Regions from separate parts of the Ramlibacter sp. PS3R-8 genome, predicted to be linked through region 4. Evidence: predicted binding sites of a transcription regulator. Region 4 holds the regulator's gene; each other region holds the start of a gene.
What was found. The regulator sigma-54, encoded in region 4, starts transcription at its own class of promoters, with help from an activator protein. The targets are predictions, from matches to a motif close to TGGCANGNAANCTGCTTT.
Positions count from the first base shown of each region.

Region 1: a site for sigma-54 is predicted at 3,808-3,825, ahead of WG902_RS05095 (ammonium transporter). Genes of this name have one in related genera too.
Region 2: a site for sigma-54 is predicted at 4,433-4,450, ahead of WG902_RS06930 (DUF1028 domain-containing protein). Genes of this name have one in related genera too.
Region 3: a site for sigma-54 is predicted at 4,011-4,028, ahead of hydA (dihydropyrimidinase). Genes of this name have one in related genera too.

Region 1 covers NZ_JBBHGT010000001.1:1,078,832-1,086,498, reverse strand. Annotated here, with positions in the region: gene denD (D-erythronate dehydrogenase) at 1-450, opposite strand, end outside; gene metW (methionine biosynthesis protein MetW) at 476-1,060, opposite strand; gene metX (homoserine O-succinyltransferase MetX) at 1,057-2,229, opposite strand; gene WG902_RS05105 (REP-associated tyrosine transposase) at 2,440-2,976, opposite strand; gene WG902_RS05100 (TMEM165/GDT1 family protein) at 3,207-3,764, opposite strand; gene WG902_RS05095 (ammonium transporter) at 3,895-5,097, shown strand; gene WG902_RS05090 (RNA recognition motif domain-containing protein) at 5,323-5,769, shown strand; gene WG902_RS05085 (RNA recognition motif domain-containing protein) at 5,998-6,531, shown strand; gene WG902_RS05080 (SDR family oxidoreductase) at 6,676-7,449, opposite strand; gene lptC (LPS export ABC transporter periplasmic protein LptC) at 7,452-7,667, opposite strand, start outside.
Region 2 covers NZ_JBBHGT010000001.1:1,466,826-1,474,492, reverse strand. Annotated here, with positions in the region: gene WG902_RS06945 (hypothetical protein) at 1-1,903, shown strand, start outside; gene WG902_RS06940 (calcium-binding protein) at 2,023-4,302, shown strand; tRNA gene WG902_RS06935 (tRNA-Arg) at 4,314-4,388, opposite strand; gene WG902_RS06930 (DUF1028 domain-containing protein) at 4,496-5,212, shown strand; gene WG902_RS06925 (ABC transporter ATP-binding protein) at 5,212-6,222, shown strand; gene WG902_RS06920 (ABC transporter ATP-binding protein) at 6,219-7,301, shown strand; gene WG902_RS06915 (ABC transporter substrate-binding protein) at 7,325-7,667, shown strand, end outside.
Region 3 covers NZ_JBBHGT010000001.1:1,131,694-1,139,360, forward strand. Annotated here, with positions in the region: gene WG902_RS05315 (TRAP transporter large permease) at 1-141, opposite strand, end outside; gene WG902_RS05320 (TRAP transporter small permease) at 138-668, opposite strand; gene WG902_RS05325 (TRAP transporter substrate-binding protein) at 688-1,686, opposite strand; gene WG902_RS05330 (aspartate/glutamate racemase family protein) at 1,702-2,448, opposite strand; gene hydA (dihydropyrimidinase) at 2,462-3,880, opposite strand; gene WG902_RS05340 (maleate cis-trans isomerase family protein) at 4,189-4,914, shown strand; gene WG902_RS05345 (GntR family transcriptional regulator) at 4,905-5,609, shown strand; gene WG902_RS05350 (DUF6600 domain-containing protein) at 5,777-7,667, shown strand, end outside.
Region 4 covers NZ_JBBHGT010000006.1:20,242-27,908, reverse strand. Annotated here, with positions in the region: gene WG902_RS18495 (DUF2214 family protein) at 1-190, shown strand, start outside; gene argS (arginine--tRNA ligase) at 310-1,983, shown strand; gene WG902_RS18485 (SPOR domain-containing protein) at 1,986-2,636, shown strand; gene WG902_RS18480 (thiol:disulfide interchange protein DsbA/DsbL) at 2,710-3,363, shown strand; gene lptA (lipopolysaccharide transport periplasmic protein LptA) at 3,471-4,097, shown strand; gene lptB (LPS export ABC transporter ATP-binding protein) at 4,097-4,885, shown strand; gene rpoN (RNA polymerase factor sigma-54) at 4,902-6,467, shown strand; gene WG902_RS18460 (THUMP domain-containing class I SAM-dependent RNA methyltransferase) at 6,464-7,667, shown strand, end outside.

The sequences.
Region 1 (7,667 bases), on a different contig from region 4:
CGGCAGCGTGTCATCGGCGATGGTGCCCAGCGGGCCGTCGCCGGGACGGCGGCCGAACACGCCGACCGAACTGGCGAACACGAACACGGGGCTGGTGCCCAGGGCGCGGCAGCCCTCCAGCAACGCGCGCGTCGTGTCGACGTTGCTGCGCATGCCCAGGTCGAAGTCGGCCTCGCATTCGCCACTGACGGCAGCGGCCAGGTGGAACACGGCGTCGGTGCCGGCCGCCGGCAGCTCACGGCGCTGCAGCAGCTCGAGCAAGTCGCCTTGCACCACGCGCACCCGCGGGTCGGCCGCCAGGTCGGGGGGGGCGGGGCCGCGGTCGGCCAGCACCACCTGCTCGATGCGTCGCGGCGGTGCGCCGCGCAGGGAAACGGAGTTGGCGGCCAGCAGCGTGCGGGCCAGCCGGGCACCGAGGAAACCGGTGCCGCCGGTGATCAGGATGTTCATGCGCGCAGCATAGCGCCAGTGCGGGCTATCCGCGCTCGAACTTGAAGACGGCGGTGCTGGCGGTCATGTTGGGCAGGAAGCGGCGCTCGTGCCCGTCCTGCAACCCGAACGCATCGAGGATGGTCAGCCGGTTCTTGGTGGCCAGCACCTCGAAGTCCTTGAACGTGCCCACGCGGATGTTGGGCGTGTCGTACCACTGGTAGGGCAGCCGCTTGGTCACCGGCATGCGGCCGCGCACGATCGAAAGCCGGTTCGGCCAGTGCGCGAAGTTGGGGAAGGCCACGATGCCCAGCTTGCCCACGCGTGCCGTCTCGCGCAGCATGGTCTCGGCATTGCGCAGGTGTTGCAGCGTGTCGATCTGCAGCACGACGTCGAAGCTGTCGTCGTCGAAGATGGACAGGCCCTGGTCCAGGTTCAGCTGGATCACGTTGACGCCACGTTTCACGCAGGCCAGCACGTTCTCGTCGGCCAGCTCGATGCCGTAGCCGCTGCAGCCGCGCTCGCGCTGCAGGTGGTCCAGCAAGGCGCCGTCGCCGCAGCCGAGGTCCAGCACGCGCGCGCCTTGCGGAACGAGCCGGCCGATGGATTGGATCGTCGCGCGGTCGCTCACAGCATGGCTCCCGCGGGCAGCTCGCGCACTTCCGGCGTCGGCTCGACCCGCTCCGCCGCGATGCGCTCGAAGTAGGAGCGCACCACGCCCAGGTAGCGCGGGTCTTCCAGCAGGAAGGCGTCGTGGCCGTGCGGCGCGTCGATCTCGGCGTAGCTGACGTCGCGGCGGTTGTCGAGCAGCGCCTTGACGATCTCGCGGCTGCGCGCCGGCGAAAAGCGCCAGTCGGTGCTGAAGCTGACCAGCAGGAACTTGGCGGTGGCCACCGCCAGCGCCCTGGCCAGGTTGCCGTCGTGGCGCAAGGCCGGGTCGAAGTAGTCGAGCGCGCGGGTGATCAGCAGGTAGGTGTTGGCGTCGAAGTACTCGCTGAACTTGTCGCCCTGGTAGCGCAAGTAGCTCTCGATCTGGAACTCGATGTCCTGCGTCGTGTACTGCAGATCCATGCCCTCGCGCAACTGACGGCCGAACTTCTCGTTCATCACGTCGTCCGACAGGTACGTGATGTGTCCGATCATGCGGGCGATGCGCAGGCCGCGCTTCGGGATCACGCCGTGCTGGTAGAAGTGGCCGCCGTGGAAGTCGGGGTCGGTGACGATGGCGCGGCGCGCCACCTCGTTGAAGGCGATGTTCTCGGCGTTGAGGTTTGGCGCGCTGGCGATCACCACCGCGTGCCGCACCCGTTGCGGATGCTGCAGCGTCCACGACAGCGCCTGCATGCCTCCGAGGCTGCCGCCCATCACCGCGGCCAGCGTGCGGATGCCCAGGCCGTCGAGCAGCCGGGCTTGCGCATCGACCCAGTCCTCCACCGTCACCACCGGGAAGTCGGCTCCGTAGACGCGGCCGGTGTCGGGGTTTTCGTGCATCGGCCCGGTGGAGCCGAAGCAGGAGCCCAGGTTGTTGACGCCGATGACGAAGAAGCGGTCGGTGTCCACGGGTTTGCCGGGGCCGATCATGGTGTCCCACCAGCCTTCGGATCTCTCCTGGCCGGGATACACGCCCGCCACGTGATGCGACGCATTGAGCGCGTGGCAGATCAGCACGGCGTTGCTGCGCTGCGCGTCGAGCGTTCCGTAGGTCTCGTAGGCCAGCGAGTAGCCGCGGATGGAGGCGCCGCTGCGCAAGGCGAGCGGCGCGTCGAACTGCATGGACCGTGAAGTGGCGATCAGCGTCATGGAAACGAAAAGCCCGGCTCCGCTGTGGCGGGCCGGGCTCGGCCTGTCTTTAGCGGCATTTATTGAGCGCCCGCAATCGAGGCAAATCGGCGCTGGGGGAAGTATATCAACGCGGAACGCCGGGGTCGCCTGCGGCGAACCCGGCCTACGGGCGGCGCGGTTTGCGGCGTTTGCAGGTCGGGTTGCGCGAAGCGCACCCCGACACCCATGTCACTCTCCGAAAGCGCCGGGCACGTCCGCGCGCAAACCCCAATCCGCTGGCACGACTCCTTGTCGAACGAAGCGATGAAAGCTCGAATACGGCCAGTCCCTCGCCTGCGCGACCAAACCATGTTTCACTGGATTGACATGGATGTACTCGACGTGTCGCGCGAAATCGTCGTCATCCCGGATCTGGTGCTCCCAGAAGCGCCGCTGCCACAAGGAGCGCTCGGTGCCGCGTCGGGGCAGCGACGATGCGGGATCGAGCAGCCGCCGGCACAGCAACTGTCGGGTGAACCGCCGCTTGATGAGCATCCAGCGCAGGGAGAAGTCCGCATCCTGTTCGGGCAAGGTCCAGATGGCATGGAGGTGGTCCGGCATGACGACCATCGCGTCGGTTCGAAACGGGTGGTCGGCCTTCGTGGCCGCAACACACTCCCGCAACAACGGAACGTGGTCGACCAGCCAGCGCGACTGCCGGTCCAGGAGGGTCACAGTGAAGAAGTAGGTGGCGCCCGGTGTGTTGGCGCGGATGTAGCGGGACATCCAGCCATAACGCGGTGGAGCGCCACGCAACGTCGCCCGATCGGAGGACGCCAGGACGTCGGGGTCGCGTTCGCGAACCCGACCTACGAAGTCCGCATCCTCGTAGGGGGTTGCGCGCAACGTATCCCCGGCGTCAGCGCCGCACCCTCGTAGGCCGGGTTGCGCGCAACGTATCCCCGGCGTCAGCGCCGCACCCTCGTAGGCCGGGTTGCGCGCAGCGCACCCCGGCGTCAGCTCGCCAGCGCCAGCACCCCCAGCACCAGGAAGATCCCCGCCCCAACCGTGTGGACCAGCTTGATCGGCACCCGCCGCATGATCCGCTCGCCCAGCCAGACCACCGGCGCGTTGGCGAGCATCATGCCCAGCGTCGTGCCCGCCACCACGGCGGCCCAGGAATCGAAGCGGGCGGCCAGCATGACGGTGGCAATCTGCGTCTTGTCGCCCATCTCGGCCAGGAAGAAGGCCACGACCGTGGTGAGGAACACGCCATAGCGCGGCGCCTTGTCGACATCGTCCGCATCGAGCTTGTCGGGGATCAGCATCCAGATCGCCATCGCGATGAACGAGCCGCCCAGCACCCAGCGCAACACGTCCGGTCCGAGGGCCGACGTCACCCAGCTGCCGACCGCGCCGGCGAGCGCATGGTTGACGATGGTGGCGGCGAAAATTCCCAGCACGATCGGCCAGGGCTTGCGAAAGCGGGCGGCCAGGACCAGGGCCAGCAGCTGCGTCTTGTCGCCCATTTCGGCGAGGGCGACGATGCCCGTGGAGACGAGAAAGGATTCGATCAAGACGGCGGAAAGTGTACCCAGCCCGGAATGCGCACGCCGATGGCGCACTTTTTGCTTTTTTTGGTGCGGACAGCTGCCAAGCCGCCAAAACGCACCATCAACAAGCATTCCTCCGGAGACAAAAGACATGGAAGCACTAAAACAGGGATCGGACGTCCTGTTCATCCTGCTCGGCGCAATCATGGTGCTGGCCATGCATTCGGGCTTCGCCTTCCTCGAACTCGGCACCGTCCGCAAGAAAAACCAGGTCAACGCGCTGGTGAAGATCCTGGTCGACTTCTCCGTTTCCGCCGTCGTCTACTTCCTGGTCGGCTACTCGGTGGCGTACGGGACCAGCTTCCTGGTGGGCGCCGACCAGCTGGTGGCCAGGAGCGGCTACGAGCTGGTGAAGTTCTTCTTCCTGCTCACGTTCGCCGCGGCCATCCCGGCCATCATCTCGGGCGGCATCGCCGAGCGCGCCCGCTTCGGGCCGCAGCTGGTCGCCACCGCCATCATCGTCGGCCTGGTCTATCCGCTGTTCGAAGGCGTGGCCTGGAACCAGCGCCTGGGCGTCCAGGCCTGGATCAAGGACCTGACCGGCGCCGAATTTCACGACTTCGCCGGCTCCATCGTCGTCCACGCCATCGGCGGCTGGCTGGCCTTGCCGGCGGTGGTGCTGCTCGGCGCACGCAGCAATCGCTACCGCAAGGATGGCGCGATCTCGGCCCACCCGCCTTCCAACATCCCCTTCCTGGCGCTCGGTGCGTGGGTACTCACCGTCGGCTGGTTCGGCTTCAACGTGATGTCCGCGCAGACCATCGACAAGATTTCCGGGCTGGTCGCGGTCAACTCGCTGATGGCCATGGCGGGCGGCACCATCGCCGCCACGCTGCTGGGCCGCAACGATCCCGGCTTCGTCCACAACGGCCCGCTCGCCGGGCTGGTGGCCGTCTGCGCGGGCAGCGACGTGATGCATCCGCTCGGCGCCCTGGCCGTCGGTTCCGCCGCCGGCGTGATCTTCGTCGTCATGTTCACCCTGACCCAGAACCGCTGGAAGATCGACGACGTGCTGGGCGTCTGGCCGCTGCACGGCCTGTGCGGACTTTGGGGCGGCATCGCCGCGGGCATCTTCGGCAGCCAGGCGCTCGGCGGCCTCGGCGGGGTGAGCTTCGGCGCCCAGGTCATCGGCAGCCTGCTGGGGGTGGGCTGGGCGCTGCTGAGCGGTTTTGCGCTCTACGGGCTGCTCAAGGTCGTGATGGGCTTGCGGCTGTCCCCGGAAGAAGAGCACGAGGGCGCCGACCTGGCCATCCACAAGATCGGTTCGACCCCGGAGCGGGAAGTGAACTGGTGATGACGGGCGGGCTGTGGGCTGGCCGTGTGGCAGTTTCCACCAAAGCGGCCTATCGCTCGACGTCCGGTAGAACCCTGACAGACGAAAAACCACTTTGGCGCGCATAATATCGGCCGTGGGCCCCGCGAGGGTCCACTGTTTGCGGTGTTTAGTCGGTCTCGCGTGGTTTTGATTGCGTCTTGCGGACTCCATCGCGTTGTGCGTTTCTTTTAGCGGAGTCCTTTCATGGGCAACAAACTTTACGTGGGGAACCTTCCCTATTCTTACCGCGACAGCGACATGGAACAGGCTTTCGCCCAGTTCGGTACTGTCACCAGCGCCAAGGTCATGATGGAACGTGACACCGGTCGCTCCAAGGGCTTCGGTTTTGTCGAGATGAGCAGCCCCGCTGAAGCGCAGGCTGCCATCGCCGGCATGAACGGCCAGCAAATCGGCGGCCGTGGCCTCGTGGTCAACGAAGCCCGTCCGATGGAACCCCGCAGCGGTGGCGGCGGCGGCGGCTTTGGTGGTGGCGGCGGCGGCGGTGGTCGCGGCTTCGGCGGCGGCGGCAGCGGCGGCGGTGGTGGTGGCGGCTACGGCGGCGGTGGCGGCGGTGGCCGTCGCGAAGGCGGTGGCGGCGGCTACGGCGGCGGCGGCAGTGGCGGCGGCGGCGGTGGCCGCGACCGCTACTGATCATTGCGCAATCCAGGGCCGACGCGCCCTGTAGACAAAGGGCCTGCGGGCCCTTTTTTCATGGCCGGGCCGGCCTGCCCCCTCTGCAGTGATTTCCTCCATAATGTTTTTGTGGGTCTTGCAGTTCCACTCGGGTTGCGGTGACAGGTGCCTATCGCGTCGCTTTCAGTTGAATGCGTTTTCGGGACTCCATCGCTTCGGTTCAATGTTTTTCAGGAGTCCCTGTAGATGGGCAACAAACTGTACGTAGGCAACCTTCCCTATGAGGTGCGCGACAGCGACCTCGAACAGGCGTTTGGCCAGTTCGGCCAGGTCAGCAGCGCCAAGGTGATGATGGACCGCGAGACCGGTCGTTCCAAGGGCTTTGGTTTCGTCGAGATGGGCAGCGACCAGGAGGCGCAAGCGGCGATCAGCGGCATGAACGGCCAGTCCATGGGCGGCCGCAGCGTCGTCGTGAACGAAGCGCGCCCGATGGAAAACCGTCCGCCCCGCAGCGGTGGCGGCGGCTTCGGCGGCGGCGGCGGTGGTTACGGCGGTGGCGGTGGCGGCGGTGGCCGCTCCGGCGGCGGCGGTGGCTACGGTGGCGGTGGCAGTGGGGGTGGTGGCGGCCGCCGCGAAGGCGGTGGTGGCTACGGCGGTGGCGGCGGCCAGGACGGCGGCTTCCGCAGCCCGTACGGCGCCGGCCCGCGCGGCGGCGGCGGTGGCCGCTCCGGCGGCGGGGGTGGCGGCGGGTACGGCGGCGGTGGCGGCAACAGCTACTGAGCGTCGATCACGCCAAGACAAGAGGCTCCTGCGGGAGCCTTTTTCATGGGCGTCGGGGTGCGCTGCGCGCAACCCGACCTACAGGGATTCCGGCATTCCGCATTGACCTCGCAGGCCGGGTTGCGGCGCAGCCGCACCCCGGCGCTATCGAGTTTCCCGATGCTTGCGCGGCTGCCCCGCCATCGCCTTGTCGAACAGCGCATCGGGCAACACGCGCAGCAACTTCGCCACGATGCCCATCTGCCATGGAATCACGCGGTAGCTGCGCCCCGCCGCGATGGTGCGGAAGGCGGCATCGGCGAAGCGTGGCGCCTTCATGAGGAACGGCATGCCGTAGCGATTGCGCTGCGTCAGCGGCGTGTCCACGTAGCCCGGCGCGATGGTCACCACGCGCACGCCATGCGAACGCATCTCGCCGCGCAGGCTCTCGCAATAGCTGATGACGGCGGCCTTGCTCGAACAATAGGCGGCATGTCCCGGCAGGCCGCGGATGCCCGCCACGCTGGCGATGCCCACCAGCGTGCCGCTGCCGCGACGCACCATCGCATCGATGAAGGGATGGAACGTCGCCGCCAGGCCCACGTTGTTGGTGGCGTAGATGCGAGCGATGACGTCCAGGTCCTCGCGCATCCCCGTATCCACGCCGACGCTGATGCCGGCGTTGGCGATCACCACGTCGGGCACGCCTTGCGCATCGATGCAGGCGCGGCCGGCCGCGACGATGCTGTCGGTCTGCGCCACGTCGGCGCCATAGACACGAAAGCGTTCCGCCGGGATGCCCTGCGCCTGCGCCCACTGCGTGATGTCCGCGGCGCGCCGCGCCGACAGTGCCAGCCTCCAGCCGGCCTGGTGATAGCGCCACGCCAGCGCCTGCCCGATGCCGCTGGAGGCGCCGGTGATGAAGACGAGGCGATCCATTCCTAGGGGGCGGGCCGCGCCTGCAACGTACCGCGCACCCGGCCTTCCAGCTGCAGCACGCGATCGAGGTTGTCGTAGGCCATGCTGTCACCCACGAACACGTCAGCGCCGCGCGTCAGCCGCACCGGCCGGTTGGACTTGACCTGCTCGGTGTCCATGAAGGCGTGCAGGAACTCGCCGCGGATCTCCATCGGCTCCTGCGGCTTGCCGGCCGCGTC
Region 2 (7,667 bases), on a different contig from region 4:
GATGTCCCTGTTCCAGGCCGATGGGGACCCCTCCGCCTCGGGCATCGCCATCGCAGGCACGCAGTCCGCCGTGGCGGAACTGAGCAACGGCCGCATGGTGGTGGCCTCGGACCGGGGCCAGCAGGTCTACTACACGATCACGCGTAGCGACGGCGCGGTGAGCGTGCCGTCCACCGCCTCGGACGCGGCTTTCGAGGACGTCTCGAACGTCGACGTCGCGGGCCTTGCGGGCGGCGGCTTCGTGGTGGTGTCCCAGGCCCTCATCGGCGGCACCGACAACGACATCCGCATGACCGTCCGCACGAACACCGGCAGCCTGGTGACGTTCGCCACCCTCGACGTGTCGACGGAGAACGACCAGAACCCCAGTGTCGCCGCGCTGGCCGACGGCGGCTTCGCCGTCGCCTGGCACCGGCGCCTGTCCGGCGGCGGCGAGGAACTCTGGTATGCCGTGTACGAGTCCAACGGCGACGCGCGCTTGGTGCCGACGCGGCTGGACAACGAAGGCAACGTCAACCGCAACGCCACCGTGGCGGCCATGGACGGCGGGGGCTTTGCCATCGCCTACGAGGACACCGGCTGGAGCGGCAATACCGACATCGACATCACGCTCGCCCGCTTCACGGCCGCGGGAAGCCTGATCGACTGGAGCGACATCTCCCAGAACAACGTCAACGACACCGACCCGTCGATGACGGTGCTGTCCAACGGGATGATCGCGGTAGGGGCCACGCTGGACAACGGGGCCACGCCCACCAACGTGCGCTGGACGCTGGTCGACCCGGACACCGGCACGAAGCTGGGCACATCCGGCGCCGGGTCGTCCGGAAACTACGAACGCTCCACGTCGGTCGCAGCCATGCTCGACGGGCGCATGGCTGCCTTCTTCACCGACAACGACGCCGGCGACGTCGAGGGCGAGATCCTGCAGGCGAAGCGGATTTCCGTCGGGGACGCGTCCGACGACGTGATCATCGGCGACGACCTTTTCGATGACATGCAGGGCGCGGGCGGCGCGGACACCCTCATCGGCGGCCTCAACGGCGACTACCTCAAGGGCGGTGGCGGCGGCGACACCTTCGAGTTCCATGCCCGCGACATCGTGGGCGATACGGTGGCCGGCGGGGCCGGCAGCGACCGGCTGTTCTTCACCGCCAATGGCAACGCGTCCGGCGCGGTGCTGACCTCCATCGAGGAGATCGAGTTCTTCAGCCCCACGTCCGCCCCCCTCACCGTGACGATCGGCGCCTCGCAGGTCGGCGCGGGCCTGGACGCGGGCCTGATCGTCGATGGCGACCTGGCCGGCTCCGCCACCACGCTGCGCATCGTCATGGGCAGCGACACCGACGTGAGCCTGGCCGGCTTCACCTTCCAGGACTTCGACACCGGTGGCAGCGAGAACGACCGGATCGTCATCGTCGGCGACGCCGATGCCGAGGACATCGCCGGCTCGTCCCTGCGTGACGATATCGCCGGCGGTGGCGGCAGCGACCGCGTCAATGGCCGCGGCGGGAACGACATGCTGGGCGGCGGCGGCGGCGACGACGTGCTGGCCGGCGGTACCGGCACCGATACGCTGGCCGGCGGCACGGGTGCCGATCGCTTCGACTTCAATGCTTCCTCGGACAGCTTGGCGGGTCCGGGCAGGGACGTCATCAGCGATTTCGTGGGCAACGGCAGCCTCGCCGGTGATCGGGTCGACCTCTCCACGCTCGACGCCAACGTGCTGGCCGCGGGCAACCAGTCGTTCACTTTCATTGGCAACGCCGCCTTCAGCGGCGCGGGCCAGGCGCGCTATGCGGGCGGCGTGCTGTCGCTGAACATGGATGGCGACGTGGCCGCCGAGATGCAGGTGGCACTGACGGGCGCGCCGGCGCTGGTCGCGGACGACCTGGTGCTCTGAAACGCGCGGACCCGGCGCAAGTGCGCCAATCTGTAAGCCGTGTGTGCGAATGAAAAGAGCCGGGGGTCGCAGCCTGGCTCTGCTGTTCAATGGCGCTCCACCCTTCGCTGGAGAGTCCCTTGGCAGCTCTTTCCGTCACCTACTCGTTCGCCTTCGAGGCGGACCTCAACCCGATTGGAACCGGAAACGCCGACGCTGCCAGCCTGGACGGCGGAGGCGTCGCCGTGGTTGGCGATGACGGCGCGCACATCTACGAGGCCTTCTTCTCGGCCGACGGGGAGGAGACAGGCGACGGATCGTTCCTCGGCAGCACGGGTGGCTCGGCATCGCAACTGAGCAACGGCAACGTGGTCATCGGCGGGTCGTTCAACGGGATTGACGGCGGCCAGGCGTCTTTCGATATCGTCAGCGCGACCGGCGAGTCCGTCCTCGGCGTGACGCCCATCGATGCCATGTTCAGCTCGGTCTCCGGTGTCGACGTCACGGCCCTGGCCGAGGGCGGCTTCGTGCTCGCGATGCAGGTATCGGTGGGCGGCAACAACAACGTCCGCGTCAACATCCGCGACAACGATGGCGGACCGGTCATGAGTTTCGCCGTCGACTCCAGCGTCGCCAACGACCAGGCCCCCAGCGTCGCGGCCCTGGCCGATGGCGGCTTCGCGATCGCCTGGCACCGCATCGACGGCCTCGCCAGCGAGGTGTGGTACGCCGTCTACGAGGCCAACGGCACGGAACGCAAGCTGCCGACCCTGCTGGACGACGTCGGCGGCAACCTGAACCCCAGCGTCGTGGCCCTGCAGGACGGCGGCTTCGCCATCGCTTACGAGGACACCGGGTGGAGCGACACGGGCGACACCGACATCACCCTCGCGCTTTTCGACGCCGCCGGCACGCGCGGCGGCTGGACCGACATCTCCCAGAACGACTTCAACGACACCGCGCCTTCCACGACCCTGCTCTCCAACGGGATGATCTTCGTCGGAAATACCAACGCGGAGTTCGGTTTCGACCCGAGGTGGACCTTGGTCGACCCGGCCAACGGCGAGCGCCTGGCCACGGGCGACAATGGCTACACCTTCGTCTCCGACACCCAGACGAGCGTGGCCGGGATGCTGGACGGCCAGGTGGCCACGTTCTTCACGAAGGGACCGACGACGCCCGACATCATCGGGCAGGTGCTCCAGGTCCGGCGTCACACGAGCGGCGACACCTTTGCGGACGACTTCATCGTCGGTGACGGGCTCGTCGACTACGTCACCGGCGGCGGCGGCAACGACACCATCCGCGGCGGCGGCAACGCGGACTATCTGGAAGGATCGGCGGGCAACGACACTTTCGTTTTTCTCGCGGGTGAGATGGCGGGCGATACCATCAAGGGAGACGAGGATTTCGACCGCATCCTGCTCGCGGGCAGCGCCAACCTCGGCGCTGCAACCATCGAAAGCATCGAGGAAATCGAGTTCGAATCCCCGTCCCCTTACGCGGCGATCGCCACCATTCATGCCGCTCAAGTCGGCGCCGGTCTCGCGGCCAACCTGGTCATCGACGGGACGGAGCCGTTCGTGGACCCGATGGACCCCGATGCGGTGGACCCCGGAGACACTCTCCGCGTGACGATGGGAGACGCGGCCGCCGTCGACCTTTCCGGTTTCGTCTTCTTCGACTTCCACACCTCCGGCGCCGGGCTCGACCGGGTCCAGATCCTGGGAGACGACGATAACGAAACCATCACAGGCTCGGCACAGGCCGACACGGTGCTGGCGGCCGGCGGACGCGACGTGTTGAAGGGCGGCGGCGGCATCGACACGCTGCGCGGTGGACTGGGGAACGACACCTATGTGGTGAACGCGGCCGGCGAGGCGCGGGAAGCCGCGGGCGAAGGAGTGGACATGGTACGGTCCCTCATCGCCTACACGCTGGGCGCGAACATCGAGAACCTGCAGTTGCTGGGGACGGGCGACGTCGCCGGAACAGGCAACGTCCAGAGGAACAAGCTCACCGGCAACAGCGGCGCCAACGCACTCGATGGCGGCCTGGAGAACGACTGGCTGAAGGGGGGTGCGGGTTCGGACACGCTCATCGGAGGGGACGGCCGCGACCGCTTCGACTACGACAGCACCGCCGACAGCGCCCCGCGCCTGTCCGACGTCATCTCCGACTTCGCCGGCAACGGCAACCGCGCTGGCGACCTCATCGACCTGTCCACCATCGACGCCAACGCGCTGGTCGCCGGCAACCAGGTCTTCGTCTTCATTGGCAGTGCAACGTTCACCGGGGCGGGCCAGGTGCGCTACGTCAACGGGGTGCTGGTGGCCAGCACCGATGGCGACGTGCAGGCCGAACTGCGTATCGAGTTGACCGGCAGCCCGCCGCTGGTGGCGGCCGACCTGGTGCTCTGAGCACGCGCCGCTGGCGCCCCCGGCAGGAATCGAACCTGCATCTAGCGCTTAGGAGGCGCTCGTTCTATCCATTGAACTACGGCGGCGAGGGCGCCATTATGGCGTGCGCCGGCGTGCTGGTTTGCCCGCTTGGTGCGGAACCTGCTTTCCCCCAGAATCGCCCTCTCTTGGGGCAACAGCGGAGGCAGGTGGCATGACGTGGTCGATTCTGGCGCGCGATGAAGCAGGACGCTTCGGCGTCGCCATCGCCAGCCGCTTCTTCGCCGTCGGCGCCTTGTGCGTGCATACCCGCCGGGGCGTGGGCGCACTGTCGACGCAAGCCCTGATGAACCCGCTGTACGGGCCGAAAGGCATGGCGCTGCTGGCGGAAGGCCATTCGCCGCAGCAGGTGGTCCATCTGCTGACCTCCGTGGACGCCGGCCGGGACCAGCGCCAGCTGCATGTGCTGCCGGCGCACGGCCGCGCTGCCGCGTGGACGGGCACCGCGTGCATCGATTGGTGCGGCCACCGCACCGAAGAGGACTTCAGCGTCGCCGGCAACATGCTGGCCGGCCCCGCTGTGCTGCAGGCCACCGCGGATGCGTACGAGAAAGCCAGAGGCCTCGACCTGGCCGAAAGGCTGCTCGCGGCGATGGCCGCCGGCGAGGCCGCGGGCGGCGACAAGCGCGGCAAGCAGTCGGCCGCGCTGCGCATCCACGCCGACGAGGACCACCCGCAGCTCGACATTCGCGTGGACGACCACGAGGAGCCGATGCGCGAGCTGGAGCGCCTGTACCGCAAGAGCCTGGAGCGCTTCCAGCCCTTCATGGCCTGCCTGGCCAGCCGCAACGACCCGGTGGGCCTGACGGATCGCGACGCGATCGAGGCGCACATCGCGCGCTTCCACCAGCAACGCGGGGGCGCCCACTGATGGCCGTGCTGGAAGTGCGCGGACTGCGCACGGAGTTCGCCACCGATGACGGCAGCTTTCCGGCGGTCGACGGCGTCAGCTTCTCGGTCGAGGCCGGCAAGACGCTGGCCATCGTCGGCGAGTCCGGCTGCGGCAAGAGCGTGACGGCCCTGTCCATCATGGGGCTGGTGCCCGACCCGCCCGGGCGCGTGACGGCCGGCTCCATCCGCTTCGAAGGCCGCGAGCTGGTGGGCGCCCCGACGCGCGAGCTGCTGGACTTGCGCGGCAATGGCATGGCGATGATCTTCCAGGAGCCGATGACGTCGCTGAATCCGGCCTTCACCATCGGCGACCAGATCGTCGAGGGGCTGCAGCGCCATCGCAAGCTGTCGCGCGCCGATGCCGAGGCGCGCGCCCTGCAGGTGCTGCGCCAGGTGCGCATTCCCGCGCCCGAGCAGCGCTTCCACGACTACCCGCACAAGCTGTCGGGCGGCATGCGCCAGCGCGCGATGATCGCCATGGCGCTGGCCTGCGAGCCGCGGCTGCTGATCGCCGACGAGCCCACCACCGCGCTGGACGTCACCATCCAGGCGCAGATCCTGGAGCTGATGCGCACGCTGCGGCAGGAAACCGGCACCGCGGTGATCCTGATCACGCACGACCTCGGCGTGGTCGCCGAAGTCGCGGACGAAGTGGCGGTGATGTATTCCGGCCGCATCGTCGAGAGGGCCAGCGTGCGCGCCATCTTCGACGAGCCGCAGCATCCCTATACCGTCGGCCTGCTCGGCTCGATCCCGCGGCTGGATGTGGTGCGCGCCCGCCTCGCCTCGATCGAAGGCCAGGTGCCCAACCCCCTGCGCCGTCCCGCCGGCTGCAACTTCGCCGATCGCTGCCCGTTCGCGATCGCGCGCTGCAGTGCCGAGTCACCGCCGCTGGCCGAAGTGGGAAGCGGCCATCTGTCCGCCTGCTGGCGCGCGCCGCTCGACCCGGACGTGCTGGTGCCGCACCTGCCGGAGGCCGTGGCCGCATGATCGAAACCGAACCCCTGGTCGCGGCCGCTGGCCTGGTCAAGCACTTCCCGGTGCGCCGAGGCCTGTTCGGCCGCGTGAGCGGGCTGGTGCGCGCCGTCGACGGCGTGGACGTGCGCATCGCTGCCGGCGAAACGCTGGGCGTGGTCGGCGAGTCGGGCTGCGGCAAGTCGACGCTGGGGCGCATGGTGCTGCGGCTGATCGAGCCCACCGCCGGCAGCATCGTCTTCGACGGGCAGGACATCGGCACGCTCGGCGCCGGCGCATTGCGGGCCCAGCGGCGCGCCATGCAGATCATCTTCCAGGATCCGTATTCGTCGCTCAACCCGCGCATGACCGTGGGGCAGACGCTGGCGGAGCCGCTGCGGCTGCACGGCCTGCACCGCGGACGCGAAGGCGAACGCGTGACGGAGCTGCTGCACACGGTCGGCCTGGCGCCGGAACATGCGCTGCGCTACCCGCACGAATTCTCCGGCGGCCAGCGCCAGCGCATCGGCATCGCGCGCGCGCTGGCGGTGGAGCCGAAGCTGATCGTCTGCGACGAAGCCGTCTCCGCGCTGGACGTCTCGGTGCAGGCGCAGGTGGTGAACCTGCTGCAGGACCTGCAACGCCGCTTCGGCCTGGCCTACATCTTCATCGCGCACGACCTCGCGGTGGTCAAGCACATCGCCACGCGCGTGGCCGTCATGTACCTGGGTCGCATCGTCGAGACCGCGGACAAGGAGGCGCTGTTCGCCAATCCCCGCCATCCGTACACACAGGCCCTGCTGGCGGCCATCCCTCGGCCAGAGCCCTCGGCACGGCGCGAAAGGCCCGTGCTCGGCGGCGACGTGCCCAGCCCGCTGAATCCGCCGCCGGGTTGCCACTTCCACACCCGCTGCCCGCACGCGCAGCCGGTCTGCTCGCAAACAGCGCCGCTGCTCGAAGGGACGGGCGACGGCCACTTCGCCGCCTGCCACTTCTGGCGCGAGATCCAGTCCCATGCCGCCACGGAGCAGCCGATCGCTTTTGCGCCGGCGCGCCGCAGGCTGGAGCGGCTGCAGTCCGCCTTCGTCGCCTCCGATCCCGTGCCCACGCCCTGATTCATCACTTCCAGGAGAGCCCCATGCCTTCCCTCACCCGTACCATCCTGCGGCCGCTGCTCGCGCTGGCCTTGAGCGCTGCGACGCTCGCAGCCTCGGCGCAAACGCTGCGCATCGGCCTGGCCGAAGATCCGGACGCGCTCGACCCGACGCTGGCGCGCACCTTCGTCGGCCGGCTGGTGTTCGCCGGCCTGTGCGACAAGCTGTTCGACATCGACGAAAAGCTGGCCATCGTGCCGCAGCTCGCCACCGGCTACCAGTGGTCGGCCGACAGCAAGGCGCTGACGATCAAGCTGCGCACCGACGTGACCTTCCACGACGGCGAGAAGTTCGATGCCGCCGCGGTGAAGTTCAACATCGAACGGC
Region 3 (7,667 bases), on a different contig from region 4:
ATGCATCATGCGTTGCGGCACCATGGACAAGTCGACGCCGGTGGCCAGCAGCGCTATCAGGGCGGCCACGCCCATGGCGAATGCGATCGGCAGGCCCAGCAGCGCCAGGCCCATGAAACCGGCGATGACGGCCCCGCTCATTCCGCACCCCCGATGTGCTTGGCCGGCGGACCCGCGATCACGATGTGCAGGAGGTGAAAGGCACTGAACAGCGCGCCAACGGCCACCGGCACGATGAACCACCCGACGCTGATGTCGACGGTGGACATGAGCTCGTCCCATTGCTCGCGGCAGGTGCGCACGGCGGCCCAGCAGATGGCGAGCATCATCGCCGCCCCCGCCGCAGCGCCGGCGCGCCGCAGCGCGGACTGTCCGGCCGGCGGCAGCTTGTCCACCACCAGGTCGATGCCGATGTGGGCGCCGTCGCGCACGCCCAGCGGGATCGCCAGGAAGATGGACCACACGAAAGCCAATCGCGCGATTTCGTCGGCCCAGTCGATCGACTCGTTCAGGCCGTAGCGCAGCGCGACCTGGGAGGCGACGACGTTGACCATCACCGCAACGGAGGCCACCAGGACGACTGTCAGCAGCCTGTCGGCCGCGTAGAGCAGGCGCAGCGGCCAAGCCGGCGCGGCGTGCGCGGCCGGCAGGGGAAGAGCCTGTTCCATGGCCTGTTTATCCATCGCCTCAGTGCTTGGCCGCTTCGCTCAGCACCTGGTTGACCAGGTCGGCACCGGCGCGCTTTTTCACGCCATCGATCACGGCGGGCAAGGCGATCTTGCGCATTTCCGCGCGCGCGGCGGGCGAGACCTCGGTGTAGGTCATCCTGGCCTTGAGCTCGGCAAAGCGCCTGGCATCGTCCTCGGCGGCCAGCTTGCGCTGGTGGGCGATGGTGACAGTCATGGCGTCGCGAACGGCCTTCTGGAACTCGGGCTTCAGCTGTTCGAAAGCCCGCTTGCTGGCCACCACGGCGATGAAATCGAAGAAGTGGCCGGTGTTGGACAGGTGTTTCTGCACCTCGCTGTAGCGGTTGGCCGCGATCACCGAGTAGGGGTTTTCCTGGCCGTCCACCACCCGCTGCTCCAGCGCGGAATACAGCTCCTTCACGTCCATGGCTACCGGGTTGGCGCCCAGGGCGCGGAAGGTGTTCAGGTGGGTTTCGTTGGGCTGCAGGCGGACCTTCAGGCCGTCGAGATCCGCCTTCGAGCGGATCGGTGTCTTGCTGTTGGTGACGTGGCGCATGCCCAGTTCCATCCAGCCCAGCGAGATGAACCCTTTGTCCTGCAACTTCTTGTCGATCGCGTCCCCGACCGGGCCGTCGATCACTCGAAAGGCCGATTCGCGATTGGCGAAAACGAAGGGCAGGCTCACCGCCTCCAGTTCCGGTGCGATGCGCGAGAGGAACGCGGCGCCGACCCAGGTGATCGCCAGCGTGCCGGAACGCACTGCGTCCACGTTCTCCTTGGCGCCGCCGAGCTGCATGGCGGGGAACACGTCCACCTGCAGCTGGTTGTTGGTGAGGCGCGCCAGTTCCTTCTTGAACACCTGGTCGACCGCCACGCTCGACGGGTGTTCGCTGGCGAAGTTGCCGGCGATTTGCAGCTTCTGCTGCGCGGCGGCGGGCAGCGCGGCGCCAAGCGCGAGCAGGGCGGCGAAGGCGATGCGGGTGATGGTGCGAGTCGGCATGGCGGGTCCTGAAGTTCAGCGGGGTGAATCGAGCAGCCGCGCGATCGCGTCGGGCAGGCCGCGGTGGGGTTTGGCGGGCGGCATCGCGAAGCTGCCCTGGCGGGGGCGGCCCGGCTTGAGCGCGGCCAGCGTTTCGGCGTGGCGCACCGCGCTGGAGACGCCGTCGACCACGGGCACCGGTAGCCAGCCGTGCAGCGAACGCGCCAGGCCCGCCAGCGGCGCGCCGGCCAGCACGATCACTTCGGCGCCGTCTTCGGCGACGGCACGTTCGGCCAGGGCCTGCAATGCCTGCGCGTGTTCTTCCTGCACGCTGGAAATTCCCGAAAGCGGGCGATCCAGCGCGCGAATGCTGGCCAGGCGCGGGCCGAAGCCGTAGCTTTCCACCACCTCGCGGTACCAGGCCTGGATGCGCTGGGAGATGGCGATGATCGAAATGCGGTGCCCGAGCAAGTGGGCGCTGGCGAGCGCCGCCTCGGTCATCCCGGTCACCGGGACCGGCAGCACTTCGCGCAGGCCCGAGAGACCGGGGTCTCCGAACGCAGCCACCACCACGGCGTCGTAGTTCGCCGCGTGTTCGGCGGCGAGCTGCGCAGTGGCATAGGCTCCGATCAGCGCCTCGAAGCGGGTCTCGATGTAGGCCACGCCAAAAGGCGCGGTCAGCACCTCGACCTCGGTCCCCGGCGACGCGCTGCGCTGCGCCTCGGCGCGGATCAGCGCGGACACGCTGTCGGTGGTGTTGGGATTGATCAGCAGGATGCGCATGGTGGCGGGTTCCTCAAGGACGCCTGGGCAACAGCGTCGGCGTGCCGCACGGCAGGAACCTGCCGCGACCGGCCTGGCCCGTGAACGACTGGCCGTCCCACACCACTTCGCCTCTGCTGAGGGTCAGGCCGGGCCACGCTTTCAGCTGCATGCCTTCGTAGGGCGTGTAGTCCACCGCGTGATGCAACTTGCGGTTGTCGATGGCCAGCGCGCGCTCGTCCCAGACCACCAGGTCTGCGTCGCTGCCGACGGCGATGGTGCCCTTGCGCGGATGCAGTCCGTAAGCCTTGGCGGGGTTGGTGGCGGTCAACTCCACGAACTTCTGCAGCGTGATGCGGCCGGCCAGCACGCCCTCGGAATACAGCAGCGGCAGCCGGGTCTCCAGGCCGGGAATCCCGTTGGGGATGTGGCGGAAGGCCACCTCTTCGCCGCCGGGCTTCTTGCCCTGCGCATCGTCGTAGCGGAAAGGCGCGTGGTCGGACGAGAACACCGTGAACAGCCCGTCGCCGAGGCCGTCCCAGATGACCTGCTGGTTGGCCTTGTCGCGCGGCGGCGGGCTGCAGATGCAGCGCGCGCCCTGGTAGCTGTCGTCGATCCCCAGGTCCTCCGCGGTGAGGAACAGGTACTGCGGGCAGGTCTCGGCGAACACCGACAGTCCGTGCGCACGGGCCCAGCGGATCTGCTCGATGGCTTCGCGGCCGGACACGTGCACGATCAGGATCGGCACGTCCACCAGTTCGGACAAGGCGATCGCGCGATGCGTGGCCTCGCGCTCCACCAGCATCGGCCGGGCGTGGGCATGCCACCGGGGCGCGGTGCGGCCGGCGGCCTCCAGCCGTTTGGTCAGCCACTCGATGCAGTCCGCGTTCTCTGCATGGATCATGGCCAGCGCACCGTGGGTGCGGGCGACGTCGAGCACGTCCAGGATCTGCCCGTCGTCCAGCTTCAGGTCGTCGTAGGTCATGTAGACCTTGAACGACGTATAGCCCTGCGAGATGAGGCGCGGCAATTCAACGGCCAGCACGTTCGACGTGGGGTCGCTGACGATCAGGTGGAAGGCGTAGTCGATGCAGGCCTTGCCTTCGGCGCGCGCGTGGTAGTCCACCACCGCGGCTTCGAGCGACTGCCCCTTCATCTGCGCGGCGAAGGGGATCACGGTGGTGGTGCCGCCGCAGGCCGCCGAGCGCGTGCCGGAGAGGAAGTCGTCGGCCATCTTTGCCGGACCCTCCATGGGCTGGTCGAGATGGCAGTGCGCGTCCACGCCACCGGGCGTGACGGTGCGGCCGGCGGCGTCGATCTCGCGCTGCCCGGGCGGCAGGCCGGCGCCGAGCAGGGCCACACGGCCGTCGCGGATGCCGATGTCGCAGTCGAACGTGTCGCTGGCAGTGGCGACACGCGCATTGCGGACGACCAGGTCGAGAGCGTCGGCCATCACGAACCGGCCCGGCGCACCACGCGAGTGCAAGGCAGGCTCCAAGAAAGTGCGGACAGTCTTGTCGACAATCTTGCTATGGGTTTCAGGTGGAGAAATCCGGTCACTGTCATGGTGTTTCGAGGGACAACTTGCAACTTCCGAGCCATGGCGACGGTTCGCGACGCCCAGTTGCACTGCCGCGAATATGGCCGAAAGGAAGACGTTGCGGCGCAGGTGTTTACACTAATGTCGACAATCGGTCGCAAAAGTCGCCGGCCCGATGCTTCATACTGCGCCTGAGTCCGACCTCCACAGGAACCTGAACCGTGTCCCGAACCTTGCGCCTGGGGGTGCTGACCCCGTCTTCGAACACTGCGCTGGAGCCGCTGACCAGCGCGCTGGTCGCGGCGCTCCCGGGCGCCAGCGCCCACTTCTCGCGCTTCAAGGTCACGGAGATCGCTCTGGATGCCGCGGCCCTGGGGCAATTCGATGACAGCAAGATCCTGGCGGCGGCCGAACTGCTGGCAGATGCCAAGGTGGATGTGATCGGCTGGAGCGGCACGTCGTCGGGCTGGCTCGGCTTCGACCGCGACCGCAAGCTGGTGGAGCGGATCCGGGAGCGGACCGGCATCGTGGCCACCACCGCTGTACTGGCACTGAATGACTTGCTGGCGCTCAAGCAGGTGCGCCGGCTCGGCCTCGTCACCCCTTACACCGCTGACGTCCAGCAGAAGATCGTCGCGAACTACGCCGCGCTGGGCATCGAGGTGGTGGCGGAACGCCACTTGGGCATCCGCGTGAACCACGACTTTGCCGGCGTTACTGCGAAGACGCTGCGCGAGCTGATGGCCGAGGTGGCGCCAGCGCGCCCCCAGGCCATCACGACCTTCTGCACGAACCTGAACGCCGCACCGCTGGCGGCGCAGGTCGAAAGCGAGCTCGGCATCCCGCTGCTCGATACCGTCAGCACCACCGTCTGGGGGATGGTCCGCGCTGCGGGCGCCTCGCCAGCGTCGATCACCGGCTGGGGGGAGCTGTTCCAATGGACGTGAGCCGCAAGGGCACGGGCAACCGCGCGGAGCGCGAGAAGACGGTCGACGAGATCTACGAGCGGATCTACGTCGCCATCCTCGAGCACCGGCTGCACCCGGGCACCAAGCTCGGCGAGGAACGCATGGCGGACATCTTCGGGGTCAGCAGGGCGCGCGTGCGGGAGGTGCTGGCCCGCCTGGCGCACGAGCAGATCGTGGAGCTGTTCCCCCAGCGCGGCGCCTATGTGGCCAAGCCCACCACCGAACAGGCCCGCGATGTCTTCGAGGCGCGCCGGCTGATCGAGCCCGCCGTGCTGCGTCGGCTGATCGACACGCTGACGCCGGAGAAGACCCAGCGGCTGCGCCAGCACGTCGAACTGGAGGCGGATGCGCGCCGCCGGGGCGACAAGCGGGCCGTGATCCGCCTGTCCGGCGAGTTCCACACGCTTTCGGCGGAGCTTGCGGGCAACTCCGCGCTGGCGCGCAGCATGCGCGAGCTGTGCATGCTGACCTGCCTGACCATCTTCCTGTACGACGCGCCGACAGCGCAGAGCTGCCGGGATGACGAGCACCAGATGATCATCGATGCGGTGGCCAAGCGGGACCGCGCCCGCGCGGAAAAGCTGATGCTCGACCACCTGGACCATATAGAAGGCAGCCTGCAGCTCGATCAGAGCAACGGCGAGGCTGACCTGGAGGCGATCTTCCGGGGGTGACCGCGCTGTGCAGAAAATCACGAACCCTCGTGTTCACTGCCGTCGCGCTGCAAATCTCTTTACGCAGGGTTTACTCCCACAGGGGGGTCTCGCGCGTTGAGGGAACATATCCAGTTCTCTCACAGCCTGCCATGCACCATATGACTTACAAATCTCTTTGGCGTAGCTTGCCCTGGCTTGCCGCGCTCATGCTGTCCTGGTTCTCCCTGGCCGCCTTCGCGCAGCAAGCGCCACAGGGTGAAGCCGAGGTAGACCCTCCCGGTCGCGTGGCGCACATCAGCGCCCGCCAGGGCGAGGTCGTCTTCGCCCCCGACGGCGAGGACGAATGGATCGAGCTGCCGCAGAACCGGCCGCTGACCGACGGTGACCGGTTGTGGAGCGACCGCGGCGCGCGGGCCGAGATGCAACTCGACACCGCCACCCTCCACGTCGGCGGCGAAACCCATGTCGGCGTCAGCGTCCTGGACGACAAGGCCACGCAGCTGATCCTGGAGCAAGGCTCCATGAACGTGCGCTTGCGGGAACTGGAGCCAGGCGAGAACTTCGAGGTCGACACGCCCAACGTCGCGGTGCGCATGGTGCAGCCTGGCGACTACCGGGTGGACGTGGACGACAAGGGCGGCCAGACCCGCGTGACGGTGCTGCTCGGCGCGGTCACGGTGTTCGGCGACGGGTCGCAGTCCATCAACATCGCTGCCGGCCAATCGATCGTCTTCACCGGCCGGGCGCTGGCGCAGGTGCAGGGTCCGGCCTTCCGGCCCGACGAGCTGGCCCAGTGGGCCGGCGAGCGCAACCGCGCCGAAGAGCAGTCCGTGTCGGCGCGCTACGTGCCGCGCAGCGTGGTGGGTCATGCGCAGCTGGACCAGCATGGCGACTGGCAGCAGTCGCCCGAGCACGGCGCGGTCTGGTATCCCCGCACCACGCCCGAGAACTGGGCGCCGTACCGCCAGGGCCGCTGGACGCACGTCGCTCCCTGGGGCTGGACCTGGGTGGACGAGGCTCCGTGGGGCTTCGCTCCGTTCCACTACGGCCGCTGGACGCAGGTCAACAACCGCTGGGGCTGGGTGCCCGGCCGGCTGGCCCCGCGCCCGGTGTATTCGCCCGCGCTGGTCGTGTTCCTCGGCGGCGGCCCCAGCGCCAGCTTGCAGGTGCGTGGCGGCCCCGGCGTCGGCTGGTATCCGCTGGCTCCCGGTGAAGTGTGGTGGCCGGCTTTCCGCGCCTCGCCGCGCTACTTCGGCGGCGTCAATTTCGGCTACAACGTGCGGGCCTATCCGCGTGGCTACAGCAACTACTACTGGGCGCGCCGCCCCTACGCCGTGACCGCGGTGCAGATCGGCGACTTCCGCCTCGGCCGCCCGGTGTACCGCGGCTGGGCACCGTTGAATGCGCAAGTGATCGCCACCGCCCGCATCGGCTTCGCGCCGGCCCGTCCGACCCGCGTCGAACTGCGCGCAGTCCATGGCTCAGCCGTCGTGCGGCTGCAGGCGCGTCCGGCGAGTGTCCGCACCGTCGGGGCGGCGCACTTTGCCGATCGGCGCAAGCAGGAAATCCGCAGTGCCGGCCGCGCCGCGGATGACCGTGGCAACCGTGCGCAGGCAGCGGGTCGCGGCGCCGATGAGCGTGGTAACCGTGCCCAGGCAGCGGGCCGTGGCGGCGATGAGCGTGGCAACCGTGCCCAGGCGGCGGGCCGCGGGGATGGCGACAACCGCCAGCCGCAGCGCGCAGCGCAACGTGACCAGCAACGCGGCGGCAACGACGACCGTGCCAGCAACCGCCCGAACCCGCGTGGCGACAATGACCGTGCAGCCCGGCGCCAGGGCGACGACAACGATCGCGGCGCGCGCCAAGGCGCCCGCGAAGACCGCCCCGGTCGTGGCCCGGAGGCTCGTGAAGAGCGTGGCGGCGGGCGCGGACCCGAAGCCGGCCGGGATCGTCCGGGCCGTGGTCCGCAAGCCCGCGAAGAGCGCGGTGGCGGCAGGGGTCCGGAAGCCCGCGAAGAGCGCGGCCGCGGCGCCGAGGTGCGCCAGGAGCGCGAGCAGCGCATGCAGCAGCGCCAGG
Region 4 (7,667 bases):
GGCGGTGGGGCTGATTTCGATCCAGCCCACCTTGCGATTTTCCCGGTGGCGGCGTGAACTGCGCGCCTCGGGCGCGTTGCCGCCGGACGAGGAGGTCCGCAAGGTGCGCAAGCTGGTGATGCTGCAGGCCCACATCATCCCGTTGATTCCGCTGGCGGCGGTGTTCCTGGCGCGGGGGTACGGGGCGTAGAGGGTTGTCGGGGTCGCTGCGCGAACCCGACCTACGGGGTACGGGCGAGCGTCCCGTGTAGGCCGGGTTGCGCGCAGCGCACCCCGCCGTCGCGAATACCCCCCTCTACAATCCCCCGAATGCTTCAAGCAAAACAAGAGTTGCTCGCCGCGCTGGCGGCCGGGCTGGATGCGCTTTCCCCCGGCGCCGGCGAGAAAGCGGTTTTCGAGCTGCCCAAGGCGGCCGCGCACGGCGACCTGGCTTCCACCGCGGCCATGCAACTGGCCAAACCCCTCAAGCGCAATCCCCGGCAGGTGGCCGAAGCCCTGCGTGACAGCCTGCTGGCCACGCCCGCGTTCGCCAGGTGGGTCGATGCCGTCGAGATCGCCGGCCCCGGCTTCCTCAACATCCGCCTGAAGCCCGCCGCCAAGCAGCAAGTCGTTCGCGAAGTGCTCGCCAGCGCCGGTGCTTTCGGCACGCAACCGTCCAATGGCCAGCGCATCCTGGTCGAATTCGTTTCGGCCAATCCGACCGGGCCGCTGCACGTCGGCCACGGCCGCCAGGCGGCGCTGGGCGACGCGCTGTGCAACCTGTACGAAACGCAGGGCTGGACGGTCTGGCGCGAGTTCTATTACAACGACGCCGGCGTGCAGATCGAGACGCTGGCGCGCTCGACCCAGTTGCGCGCCAAAGGCGTCAAACCCGGCGACGCGGGCTGGCCGGAGGCCGCGTACAACGGCGACTACATCCAGGACATCGCCGACGACTTCCTGGCGAAGAAGACGGTGAAGGCCGACGACCGCGAGTTCACCGCCAGCGGCAACGTCGAGGACCTCGATGGCATCCGCCAGTTCGCCGTCGCCTACCTGCGCCGCGAACAGGACCTGGACCTGCGCTCCTTCGCCGTGCGGTTCGACAACTACTTCCTCGAGTCCAGCCTGTACACCAGCGGCAAGGTCGACGAGACGGTGCAGCGCCTGAAAGCTGCCGGCAAGACCTACGAGCAGGACGGCGCGCTCTGGCTGAAGTCCACCGACTACGGCGACGACAAGGACCGCGTGATGCGCAAGTCCGACGGCGGCTATACCTACTTCGTGCCGGACGTCGCGTACCACGTCACCAAGTGGGAGCGCGGCTTCACCAAGGTGGTCAACATCCAGGGAACCGACCACCACGGCACCATCGCCCGCGTGCGCGCCGGCCTGCAGGCGGCGGGCGTGGGCATCCCGCAAGGCTATCCCGACTACCTGCTGCACACCATGGTGCGCGTCATGCGCGGTGGCGAAGAGGTCAAGATCTCCAAGCGCGCGGGCAGCTACGTGACGCTGCGCGACCTGGTGGAGTGGACCAGCAAGGACGCGGTGCGCTTTTTCCTGGTCTCGCGCAAGGCGGACACCGAGTACACGTTCGACATCGACCTGGCGATCGCGAAGAACAATGACAACCCGGTGTACTACGTGCAGTACGCCCATGCGCGCATCTGCTCGGTGCTGGCCGCGTGGGGCGGTGATGCGGCAAGGCTTGCGGATGCGGACCTGTCCTCGCTGGAGCACCCGGCCGCGTTGAACCTGATGGTGCAGGTGGCGCGCTATCCCGAGGTGCTGTCGGCGGCTGCGGCCGATTTCGCGCCGCACGACATCACTTTCTACCTGCGTGACCTCGCGGCGGCGTATCACAGCTACTACGACAGCGAGCGAATCCTGGTGGAAGACGAGAAATTGAAGGCCGCGCGCCTTGCGCTGGTGGCCGCCTGTGCGCAGGTATTGCACAATGGACTGGCTGTGCTGGGGGTGAGTGCCCCCCACAAGATGTGAGCATGGAATACAAGCAACGCGGCAACGTCATCATCGGCATCATCATCGGCATCGTGCTGGGGCTGGCTGCCGCCCTTGCGGTGGCGGTCTACGTCACCAAGGTGCCGATCCCCTTCCTGAACAAGGGGCCGAGCCGCTCCGCGGAACAGGACGCGGCGGAAACCCGCAAGAACCAGAACTGGGACCCGAACGCGCCGCTGTACGGCAAGAATCCGGCCAAGCCGCTGCCCCCCGCGCCGGGCGTGGCCACACCGCCCGCCGCGCCGCCGGCGGCCCGGGCCTCGGAGAGCGTCCTTCCCGGCCGGCAGGACGCCGCCAAGCCGAAGGGCGCGGAGCCGCCCGCCGTCGCGGGCCGGCCGGCGCCGGCAGATCCGCTGGGCGACCTGGCCGCGGCGCGCGCCGCCGGAGGCAGCGACCCCTTCATGTATTTCGTGCAGGCGGGCGCCTTCCGCACGTCCGAGGATGCGGAGGCGCAGCGGGCCAAGCTGTCGCTCATGGGCATCGAAGCCAGGGTGACCGAACGCGACCAGGCCGGCCGCCAGGTCTACCGGGTGCGGGTGGGCCCGTTCACCAGCAAGGACGACGCCGATCGGCAGAAGGAAAAGCTCGACGCCGGCGGCTTCGAAACCGCGCTGGTGCGGGTGCAACGCTGACGGCAGGCTGACCCGCTGGCGGAACCATTGCGCCGGCGCCGCGCTCAGAAACGAATCTAGGAGAACCAGAGCAATGAAGCGACGCGACTTTCCGGCGGCCACGGCGGCCGTCCTGGGCACCACGGCCCTGGGCTTTCCGGGACTGATGCTGGCGCAGGTCCGCACGCCCCAGGAAGGCAAGGACTTCCGGGCGCTCGAGAAGCGGGCGCTCGTCGAGGCGCCGGCCGGCAAGATCGAGGTGGTCGAATTCTTCTGGTACAGCTGCCCGCACTGCAATGCCTTCGAGCCCAAGCTCAACGCCTGGGTGAAGAAGGCGCCGGCGGACGTGGCGTTCCGCCGCGTGCCGGTGGCCTTCCGCGACGAATTCGTGCCGCAGCAGCGCCTGTACTACGCGCTGGAGGCCATGGGCAAGGTCGAAGAACTGCATGGCAAGGTGTTCGCCGAGATCCACGTGAACCGCCAGCCGACCGCCAAGGAGGACCAGATCCTCGCCTTCGTCGAAAAGAACGGGGTGGACAAGGCGAAGTTCCAGGAGCAGTACAACTCCTTCGCCGTGTCCACCAAGGCGCGCCGCGCCAAGCAGCTGCAGGACGCCTACATGGTGGACGGGGTTCCCGCGATGGGCGTGGCGGGCCGTTACTACGTCGACGGCGACCTGGCCGGCAACATGGACCGTGCCCTGCAGGTCGTCGACCACCTCGTCGCCGAAGCGCGCAAGTCGAAGTAGCTGGAGCGAAACCCCGACATCCGACGCGGGGGATCGAAGGGAAAAAGCCCGCGCGAGCGGGCTTTTCGATTGGGGGTCGCTACAATCACAGCAAGATTCGTGCCTTTATGAACCACATCCTCCCTTCCATTTCGCTGCTGCTGGCCCTTGCCCTGGCCGGCACGCCGGCCGGCGCCGAAAAGGCCGACCGCACCAAGCCGATGAACGTGGAAGCCGACTCGCTGAAGTATGACGACCTGCGCCAGACCAGCGTGTTCAGCGGCAAGGTGGTGGTCACCAAGGGGTCCATCATCATCCGCGGCGCCCGCGTCGCGGTGCGGCAGGACCCCGAGGGGTTCCAGTTCGGCACCGTGACGGCCGAGCCCGGCAAGCGCGCCTTCTTCCGGCAAAAGCGCGACGGCGCGGATGAATTCATCGAGGGCGAGGCCGAAACCATCGAATACGACGGCCGCGCCGACCGCGTGAAGTTCGTCGGGCGCGCCGAGATGCGCCGGCTGCGCGGCGAGACGGTGAATGACGAGACCAGTGGCTCCGTCATCACCTATGACAACAGCAACGACCAGTTCAGCGTGGACGGCAGCGCCGCCGCGGGCGGCTCGCCGGCCAACGCGGGTGGCCGCGTGCGCGCCACCATCGCGCCGCGCAGCTCGGCCTCCGCACCGGCGGCACCGGCGCCGTCCGGCCCGACACCGCGCCTGCGGTCCTCCACCACGCTGCCGCCGGAGAGCCGTTGATGGGTGACGCCGAGACCTTGCACGCGCAACCGCCGGTGGCCGCGTCGGCCAGCCGGCTGGAAGTGCGCCACCTGCGCAAGTCGTACGGCGGCCGCAAGGTGGTGCAGGACGTCTCGCTGGCCGTCGCCAATGGCGAGGTGGTCGGACTGCTCGGGCCCAACGGGGCAGGCAAGACGACGTCCTTCTACATGATCGTGGGCCTGGTGCGCGCGGACGGCGGCGAGATCTCCATCGACGGCCGGCCGGTGGAGCACATGCCGATCCATCGCCGCTCGCGCCTGGGCCTGTCGTACCTGCCGCAGGAAGCTTCGATCTTCCGCAAGCTGAACGTGCAGGACAACGTGCGCGCGGTGCTGGAACTGCAGCGCAACGCGGATGGCTCGTCGCTGGCGCGGCCCGAGATCGAGCGGCGCCTGACCGCGCTGCTGCAGGACCTGCGGGTGGAGCACCTGCGCGATTCGCCGGCGGTGGCGCTTTCCGGAGGTGAACGCCGCCGGGTCGAGATCGCGCGCGCCCTCGCGACCCAGCCGCGCTTCATCCTGCTGGACGAGCCCTTCGCCGGCATCGACCCGATCGCCGTCATCGAGATCCAGCGCATCATCAGCTTCCTCAAGTCGCGCGGCATCGGCGTGCTCATCACCGACCACAACGTGCGCGAGACGCTCGGCATCTGTGACCACGCATACATCATCAGCGAAGGTTCGGTGCTGGCGCAGGGCACCCCTGCCGACATCGTGAACAACGCCGACGTGCGCCGGGTCTATCTCGGCGAGCACTTCCGCATGTAGGACGTCCGCCGGCAGTATGAAACAGGGGCTCTCCCTTCGCGTTTCCCAGCACCTCGCGCTGACTCCCCAACTGCAGCAGTCGATCCGGCTGTTGCAGTTGTCCACCCTCGAGCTGGGCCAGGAGATCCAGCAGATGCTGGACGAAAACCCGTTCCTCGACGTGCTGGGCGACGACCACGCGGAGGAGTTCGGGCCGGCGGCATCGGACGCGCCGGGGCCGGCGTCGGAAGCGGAACCCGGCTTCGAGCCGCTGGCCAACGGGCACGACGCCGCGCCTGCATCCGCCAGCGAGGCCGAGCCGTCCGCGGACCCGGCTGACTATGGCGACGACGCCGCGCCCAATTGGGAGAGCGACGGCAACACCGAGACCGTGCCGGACGACGGCGAGTGGGGCGGCGAAGCGCCGGCGGCGCGCCGCAACGACAACGGCGACGGCGAGGTCGATGCGACGGAGCTGGCGCGCGGCAACGAGTCCCTGCCTTCCTGGCTGCACCGGCAGGCGCTGTCACTGCGCCTGGACGAAGTGGACCGCGCCGCGCTGCGCTTCCTGATCGAGTCGCTGAACGACGACGGCTATCTGGAGGACTCGCTGGATGCGCTCGCTGCGAGCCTGGCGCCCGGCGACCTGGCGCAGCAGGAGGAGCTGCAGCACCGCTTCACGATGGCGCTGCGCCTGCTGCAGCGGATGGACCCGCCCGGCGTCGGCGCGCGCAGCCTGGCCGAGTGCCTGCTGCTGCAGCTGCGGGCCATGGCGGAGGAAACTCCGGACGACACGGCGTGCTGCGCGGCGATCAAGGTGTGCCAGCACCCGATGGACCTGCTGGCCAAGCGCGACGTCAAGCGGCTGGCAGCGCTGACCGGCGAAGTGGAGCCCAACGTGAAGGCGGCGATCGGCCTGATCACGCGGCTGGAGCCCAAGCCGGGCCGCCGCTTCATCGACGTCGAGCGCAACATCGTCGTGCCCGACGTGCTGGTGACGCAGGTCGGCCGCGGCGCCCGGGTCCACTTCCGGGTGATGCTCAATCCGGACGTCATGCCGCGCCTGCGCGTGCACGACGTCTACGCCGGCGCGCTGAAGGCGCACAAGGGCGAAGGCCACCAGGCGCTGCAGCAGCGCCTGCAGGAGGCGCGCTGGTTCATCAAGAACATCCAGCAGCGGTTCGACACCATCCTTCGCGTGTCCTCCGCCATCGTCGAGCGCCAGCGCAACTTCTTCGTGCACGGCGAGCTGGCGATGCGGCCCCTGGTCCTGCGCGAGATCGCGGACGAACTGGGCCTGCACGAGTCGACGATCTCCCGGGTGACGACGGCCAAGTACATGTCGACGCCGTTCGGCACCTTCGAGCTGAAATACTTCTTCGGCTCGGCCCTGGGCACCGAGACCGGCGGCAATGCGTCGAGCACGGCCGTGCGCGCGCTGATCAAGCAGTTCGTCGCCGCCGAAAGCAACAAGAAGCCGTTGTCGGACAGCCAGATTTCCGAGATGCTCAAGGAGCAGGGCATCGAATGCGCGCGGCGCACCGTGGCCAAGTACCGCGACGCCCTGCGCATCGCCCCCGCCAACCTGCGCAAGGAACTGTGAACACTCTCCCCCTTTTCCTGCCCTGCGCCGCCGGCGTCGAGGCGTGGCTCGCCGACGAGGTGCAGCGCATCACCGGCACGGCCGCCGAGACGCTGCGCGGTGGCGTGCGCGTGCGCGCCGACTGGGAGGCGATGCAGCGGCTGAACCTGCACTCCCGCCTGGCCCAGCGCGTGCTCGTGCAGGTCGGCCACCAGCCCTACCGCGCGGAAGACGACCTCTACGCGGCCGCTGCGGGCGTGCCCTGGGAGGAGTGGTTCACGCCTCGCGAGACCTTCAAGATCGAGCTCACCGCCCACCAGAGCCCGCTCAAGAGCCTGAACTTCGCGGCGCTGAAGATCAAGGATGCGGTGGCGGACCGCTTTCGCGAACGCGGCGGGGTGCGCCCCGACGTCGACACCCAGTGGCCCGCCGCGCGCGTGTTCGCCCACCTGTCGGCCGACGAGGTGACGCTCTACATGGACACGTCGGGCGAACCCCTGTTCAAGCGCGGCTGGCGCGAGGACAAGGGCGAGGCGCCGCTGAAGGAAACGCTGGCCGCGGCCGTGATCGCCGCCAGCGGATGGGACGCGGCCACGCCGCTGTACGACCCGTGCTGCGGCAGCGGCACCATCGCCATCGAGGCCGCGCAGATCGCCTGCAACATCGCGCCCGGCCTGATGCGGCGCTTCGGGTTCGAGCGCCTGCGGGCCTATTCGGCAACAGGTTGGGGTGCGTTGAAGGCCGAAGCCCAGGCGGCCCGCCGCGCGCCGACGGCGCCGGTGTTCGGCAGCGACGTGGCGTTCCGGATGGTCGACTTCGCGCAGCGCAACGCCGAGCGCGCCGGTGTCGGCGACGCCGTGCAATTGCGCGGCGGCGATGCACTGCAACGGATGCCGCCGAGCGAAACTCCGGGCGTCATGCTGCTGAATCCGCCCTACGGCGAGCGGATCGAGGCCGCGGGGGTCGCCGGGCGCGGCCGCGGCGGCCGCGAGCAGGCGCAGATGGAAAATGCAGGCGACTTCTTCACGCAACTGGCCTCGCACTGGAAGAAGAACTATGCCGGGTGGACCGCGTGGGTGCTGTCGCCCGACGCCAAGCTGCCCGGCCGCATGCGGCTGAAAGAATCGCGTCGCATCCCGATGTGGAACGGGCCGATCGAGTGCCGGCTGTTCCGGTTCGACATGGTGGCGGGTTCCGCCCGCGCCGCCCGGGGTGGTCCAG